DNA from 2 places in the Nonomuraea sp. NPDC051298 genome. Region 1 is predicted to be linked to the other one. Evidence: riboswitches for the same ligand, from Rfam matches in the RefSeq annotation. Region 1 holds a riboswitch; the other holds the start of a gene.
The links. A riboswitch is a leader RNA that binds a small molecule or an ion and turns the genes downstream of it on or off. The one in region 1 is predicted to bind cobalamin.

Region 1 (3,397 bases):
CCTGCGGAGCGACGAGCGTCCTGGCCGCCAGGTCGGCGGCGATCATGAAGGCCGCGCCCAGCAGCGCCGCGGCCGGGAGAGCGCGCCGGTGCTCGGCGCCGACCAGCAGGCGGACGACGTGCGGGAGCATCAGCCCGACGAACCCGATGGCGCCGCTGACCGCGACGACCGCCCCGACCACCAGGGCGACGAGGACGAACAGCCAGCCGCGGAAGCGGTGCACGTTCAGCCCCATCGAGGCGGCGGCCTCCTCGCCCGCCAGGAGCAGGTTCAGCGGGCGTGACACGCCGAGCAGCGTCACCGTGCCGAGCAGTACGGCCGCCGCGGGGATCGGCACCAGGTCCCAGGTGGTGCCGCCGAAGCCGCCCAGCATCCAGCGCAGCGCCGACTCGGTCTTGCGCGGGTCGCCCGAGGTGATGACGAGGTAGCTGGCCACCGCGGAGAGCACCTCGGCGGTCGCCACCCCCGCCAGGACGAGCCGTACGGTGGTCATCCGCCCGCCGGAGCGGGCCAGGAAGTACACCAGCGTCAGCGCGCCCAGCGCCCCGGCGAACGCGGCCAGCGGCAAGGAGAACGCCCCCAGCAGCGAGACGTTCAGCACCAGGACGAGCACCGCGCCCACGGTCGCCCCCGAGGAGACGCCCAGCAGCATCGGGTCGGCCAGCGGGTTGCGCACCAGCGCCTGGAGCGCCATCCCGCACACCGACAGTCCCGCCCCGACGACGCCGCACAGCAGCACGCGCGGCACCCGTACGTCCATCACGATCGTCTCCCTGACCGGCGGCCAGGTGGGCTCGACGAGCGCGGGCGCGAGCCGGTGCAGCACGATCCCCCACACGTCACCGGCGGCCAGCGCGACGGACCCGGCCGCGATCCCGGCCGTGGCCGCGACGCCGACCACCGCCGCGAGCAGGGCCAGGACCAGCCAGTACGACAGGCGCGCACGGGCCCGCGGCGCCGCCGTGCCGATCACGCGAAGTGGTCCGGGTGAAGCTGGCGGGCCAGCGACTCGACCGCCTCCGGCGCGCGTACGCCGAGCACCGTGGACGACAGCGGCAGCACCGCGAACCGTTGCTCCTTGACGGCGGGCACGTCCTTGAGCGCCGGGTTGGCCAGCAGGAACCTCTTCTTCTCCGCCGCCGTCTGGTCGCCGTAGTCGTAGATGACGATCACGTCGGGCGCGCGCTCGGCGACCTGCTCGAACGACACGTCGCCGAACGCCTTGGCCAGGTCGGCGAAGAGGTTCACGCCACCGGCCCGGCCGATCAGGTCGTTGCCGATGCCCGCGCCGCCCGCGGTGAAGGCGGTCTTGTCGCCGCTGTCGTAGACGAACACCTTGACCGGCTCGACCCCGCCCAGCTTCTCCTTCACGCCCTCCAGCACGCCACGCTGCTCGGCGACGAGTTGCTCGGCGCGCTCGCGCACGCCGAAGACCCGGCCGATCGTGCGGATCTCCTCCTCCAGGAGGTCCATGGTCACCGGGCCGGACGGGCACGCCTCCAGGCTGAGATAGGAGTCGATCCCGGCCTCGGCCAGCGCCTTGCGGCCGCGTCCTTCCTGGTCGTCGAAGGCGCTGGTGAAGCCGCCGTAGACGAAGTCGGGCTCGGCCGACAGCAGCGCCTCGTACGACGGGTACTCCTCGGCGAGCACCTTGACGCTGCGGTAGGCGGCCTCGTACCGGGGCGGGATGCGGTCGTCGAGGTACGCGGTGCCGGCCATCGACCTCTCCAGCCCGAGCGCCAGCATGATCTCGGTCACGTGCTGGTTCATGGTGACCGCCCGCCGCGGCGCCTGCCGGTAGGTGGTGGTGACGCCGCAGTTGGTCACGGTGACGGGGAAGCCAGCGCCGGTCGACGGGGTGCCGGTCGACGGGGTGCCGGTCGACGGGGTGGCCAGGGGCGGGGAGGCGCCGGGCCGGGCATCGCCGCACCCGGCGACCAGCCCGAAGATCAACAGCAGTGCGAGCGGGAGCGAGCGTCGGCTCGTCATGGGCGGTACCCTTCCTGACCGGCCTGACGGAGCGGGATCGTTGGAGAACGCCCCGCCCCGGCTGAGCCGGGGCGGCGGGCAGCGGGAAAGGCGTCACGCCGAGCGCGCGGCATGCCGACCACCGTCCTCTCTTGGGGAGATCCGCCCCAATTTCCACGAGGAGGCGACCGCGTGAGTCTCCTGGCTCTCGGGTCGACGCTCACCCCGGCCTTCCCACCCATGGGCAGTGGCCTTGTCGGGGCTCGCTCACCGATCACAGTGGCGGGACCGCGCCGGATTCACACCGGCTTCCTCGTTCCGCCGTCGCCTACGTCCGGCATCGTCTCATATGCGGGCCAGCTCCAGATGTCACCGGGGGTCCGTTGACGCGAACGGGAGGAAAGGATACGTTCCGGTAGATTTCACGGTTGTCCAAGGGAAATCCGGTGAGATGCCGGTGCGGACGCGCCACTGTATCCGGGACGTTGATCCCGGGAGCCAGGTCGCTTGGCCACCGTGACCTCGCGAAATGGGACGCGTCACCCTGAGGAGGCTCACATGAGCGGGTTGTCCAGCCCGTCCACGATTCCCTTTCCGCGCCTGCGGCCCTGGCTGCTCGCCGTACCGGTGCTGCTGCTCGTGGCGTACCTGGTCCTGATGGACAACGGCGCCGTCTCCCAGACGGGCGCCTTCCTGCACGAGCTGATGCACGACGGGCGGCACCTGCTCGGCGTGCCCTGCCACTAGGGGGCGGGGTGGTACGCACTCTCCTGGCCAGAGGTCTGCTCGTGGGACTGCTGGCCGGACTGATCGCGGGCGGCTTCGCCTTCGTCTTCGGGGAGCCTCGCGTGGACCACGCGATCGCCCTCGAAGAGGCGGCGGCGCCTGCCGCCGAGCAGGCCGCGCACAGCCACGGCGAGGAGGCCGAGGTCAGCAGGCCGGTGCAGAAGGCCGGGCTCTTCCTGGCCACCGGGCTCTACGGGCTCGCGGTGGGCGGCGTGTTCGCCCTCGTCTTCGCGGGGCTGCGGGGGCGGGTGGGGCCGCGTTCTGACGGGCGGCTGGCGCTGGCCGCCGCCGGCACGGCGTTCGCCGCGGTCATCCTCGTGCCCTTCGTGAAGTATCCCGCCAACCCGCCCGCCGTGGGCGATCCCGCGACGATCAACAGCCGCACACTGCTCTACGTGGTGCTGATCCTCGTCGGGCTGGCGGCGACGGCGGTCGCCGTGGCCACGGCCCGCCGGATCACCGGGGATCCCTGGGCGCGCGGGCTGTCGGCGGTGGCGGCCTTCCTCGTGCCCGTGGTCGCCGCGTGGTGGCTGCTGCCGCCGGTCGACGAGGTGCCCGACGGGTTCCCCGCGACGCTGCTGTGGGAGTTCAGGCTCGCCTCGATCGGCACGCAGCTCGTGTTCTGGACGGCGTTCGGCGTGCT
Region 2 (3,397 bases), on a different contig from region 1:
CAACTCCCAGGCCGTCCGGTAGAGCACCTTGAGGTCGTCGGGGATGCCGGGCACCTGCTGCACGGAGCCGTCGGCGCGCTTGAGGTCGTCGCGCAGGTGCCGCGTCCACAGCCCGCGCGCCTGCAGGTCGGCCACCAGATACCGGTTGACCTGCAAGAACTCGCCCGACAGGGTCTCCCGCTTGAACACGTTGGACACCTGCGGCTCGATGCACTCGTAGCAGCCCGCGATCGAGGCGATGGTGGCGGTGGGCGCGATGGCGACCATGAGCGAGTTCCGCAGGCCGGTGGCCGCGATCTTGTCGCGGAGCGCGTCCCAGCGCGGCGTGCCGCCGGCGCCGTAGTGGTCGGGGTGCAGCACTCCCCCGGCCGCCCGCGTGTCGGCGTACGAGGGGTGCCGGCCGCGCTCGACCGCGAGGTCGGCCGAGGTGTCGTACGCGGCCAGCGCGATCTCCTCGGCGATCCGGGTGGACAGCTCCAGCGCCCGCGGCGAGTCGAACGGCAGCCGCAGCGTGAAGAACACGTCGGCCAGCCCCATCACGCCGAGCCCGATGGGCCGCCAGCGCCTGTTGGCCGCCTCGGCCTCGGGCGTCGGGTAGAAGCCCAGGTCGATGGTGCGGTCGAGGAACCGGACGGCCGTGCGCACGGTGCGGCCCAGCCGCTCCCAGTCGACGTCGTCCCCGGCCAGGTGCGCGGCCAGGTTGATCGAGCCGAGATTGCACACGGCGGTCTCACCGTCGCTGGTGACCTCGAGGATCTCGGTGCACAGGTTGGACAGGTGGATGACGTTCTCGGGGCGGGCGGTCTGGTTGGAGGTGCGGTTGGCGGCGTCCTTGAACGTCATCCAGCCGTTGCCGGTCTGCGCGAGCGTGCGCATCATGCGGCCGTACAGGGTCCTGGCGGGGATCTGGCGGGTGAAGCGACCGGCCGCCTCGTAGGCCCGGTAGGCGGCGGTGAACGCCTCGCCGTACAGGTCGGTGAGGTCGGGCGTCTCCTTCGGGTCGAACAGCGACCACGGCTCGTCGGCCTCCACCCGGCGCATGAACTCGTCCGGCACCCAGTTGGCCAGGTTGAGGTTGTGGGTGCGGCGGGCGTCCTCGCCGGTGTTGTCGCGCAGTTCGAGGAACTCCTCGATGTCGGCGTGCCAGGTCTCCAGATAGACGCAGGCCGCCCCCTTGCGCCGCCCTCCCTGGTTGACCGCGGCCACCGAGGAGTCGAGCGTACGCAGCCACGGCACGATGCCGTTGGAGTGGCCGTTGGTGCCCCTGATCAGCGAGCCGCGCGAGCGCACCCTGGTCCACGAGATGCCGATGCCTCCGGCGTACTTCGACAGCCGGGCCACCTGGCCGTACCTGTCGTAGATGCCCTCCAGCTCGTCGCGCGGCGAGTCGAGCAGGAAGCAGGACGAGAGCTGCGGGCGGCGGGCCCCGGAGTTGAACAGCGTGGGCGAGCTGGGCAGGTACGCCAGCGTGGACATCAGCCCGTACAGCTCGGCCGCCTCGGCCACGGTCTGCGACAGCCCGCAGGCCACGCGCAGGAAGAAGTGCTGGGGCCGCTCCAGCACCGCCCGCGTCTCGGGGTCACGCAGCAGGTAGCGGTCGTAGACCGTGCGCAGCCCGAAATACTCGAACCGGTCGTCCGCCTCGGCCGAGACCAGCGCGTCCAGCTCGGCGGCGTGCGCGGCGACGAACTCCGCGAGCCCGTCCTGGACCAGCCCGGCCGCGTGGGTGGCGGCGACGGACTCGGAGAACGAGCGCACGCCGTGCCCGGCGGCCTCGTCGGCGATCTCCTCGGCCAGCAGCCGGGCGGCGACGCGCGAGTTGGCCGGGTCGGTGATCACCCGGGCGGCGGCCTCCTCGATGGCCAGCCGGCGGTCAACCTCAACGATCTGCGTCACGTGCTCTCTCTCCTCGCGAGCTCATCCCCGTGAGGGCACGCGAGAGCACGGCGGCGCGCGTGTGTACGGCCGCGTCGTGCCCTGGCCCGCCCTCGAGACCCTGAACACTTCCCGCCGGGCACACGCCCGGCACGCCACTGGCAGGTCTTCGGGCTCGCGGGCACGCGCAAAGGCGCCTACTGGCCGTCGCTTCCCGGATCTCTCCAGTGCGTCAATGACGGCGGTCGTTCCCGCTCACCGCTGCGGGGCAGCCCCGGAATCTCACCGGGTTCCCTTTTGCTCCGCCTCCGCAGAGGCGAACCAGCGACGACCAGGATCCTACATCTAGTGGCCGTTCCCGCAACTACCCCAGCATGTTGTGGCTTTGGTGGTGTCGAGCAGGCCGAGATCGTGCAGGACGGCCCGCGTTCTGGCGATCTCGGTGCCGAGCCAGCGGCTGAAGTCGTCTCCGGTCAGCGGGATCGTCAGCCACCCCGCGCCGTGGCAGGCCGCCTCCCAGACGCCGGATCGCAGCACCTGGTCGCACATGCGCACGGCCCGGTCGCGGCTCCCCTGGGACATGTGCTCGGGACCGAACGCGGCCGCCCAGTCCGCGAAGTCCACCCGCACCCCGCACTCCAGCAGGGTCGGCACGTCGAGGTCCGGCACGCGCTGGGCCGAGGAGACCGCGAGCGCCCTGACCCGGCCGCGGCCGATGGCGGTGCGCCAGTCCGACAGCGGGCCCGCCGCGGCGATCGCCTGGCCGGACAGCAGCGCGGCGGCGGCCTCGCCCCTGCTGGGGTAGCCGGTGTAGTAGACCTGCCTGGTGTCCGCGCCGAGCGCCCTGGCGATCAGGCCGAAGAGCAGGTGGTCGGGCTCGCCCTGCGGCCCGCCCACCAACTGCGTCTGGCCGGGGCGGGAGAGGAGCCGCGCGCCGAGTTCGCCAAAGTCCTGCACCGGGGAGCGGCCGGGCACGACCACGACCTCGGCCTCGCCGGTGAGCCTGGCCAGCGGGGTGGCGGTGTCGAGCACACTCCGGCCGTTGTTCAGCTCGTCGGCGGCCAGCGCGGGCAGGCCGCTCACCGTGATCCTGGAACCCGGCCCCAGCTCGAACCCGGCCGCCCGGACCGCGTCGGTGAACACCTGCCCCGCCCTGGCCCAGCGGTCGCCGCCGGACACGATGGAGAACCGGGTGTGCGGCAGCTCTCCGCCGACGTACTGCGTGCCGCAGCCGGTCACGCAGGCGGCCAGGCCCGCCCCCCAGGCGAAGAATCGCCGACGCCGCATGGTGCCTCTCCCCCGAATTTCCCCCTTACCTCAGGTTATTGACACATTACGCGGCGTTACACATTTCGATCGCGGCCAGCCACGGTCTTTTCCCGTGTTTTGCTGGATTTAATAGGCCAATAGGGTTTTTGGGCGTTTTATCGTCTGTCGAGAGTTCCCGGCGGCTTCCGTCCGACTCCGGCCATGAGCGACGACGGCAGGGACCAGTCGCCCACCAGCTTGGGACGGTCGGGAC

Region 2: it holds a riboswitch for cobalamin, as region 1 does, so the genes downstream of both, ACZ6S0_RS02090 (ribonucleoside-diphosphate reductase subunit alpha) here and ACZ6S0_RS16065 (ABC transporter substrate-binding protein) in region 1, are expected to answer to the same signal.

The regions. Positions count from the first base shown of each region.
Region 1 covers NZ_JBVJIM010000004.1:533,031-536,427, forward strand. The annotation lists gene ACZ6S0_RS16060 (FecCD family ABC transporter permease) at 1-970, opposite strand, end outside; gene ACZ6S0_RS16065 (ABC transporter substrate-binding protein) at 970-1,989, opposite strand; cobalamin riboswitch at 2,147-2,319, opposite strand; gene ACZ6S0_RS16070 (CbtB domain-containing protein) at 2,527-2,715, shown strand; gene ACZ6S0_RS16075 (CbtA family protein) at 2,724-3,397, shown strand, end outside.
Region 2 covers NZ_JBVJIM010000001.1:412,587-415,983, forward strand. The annotation lists gene ACZ6S0_RS02090 (ribonucleoside-diphosphate reductase subunit alpha) at 1-1,896, opposite strand, end outside; cobalamin riboswitch at 2,019-2,216, opposite strand; gene ACZ6S0_RS02095 (Bug family tripartite tricarboxylate transporter substrate binding protein) at 2,221-3,162, opposite strand; gene ACZ6S0_RS02100 (SAM-dependent methyltransferase) at 3,300-3,397, opposite strand, start outside.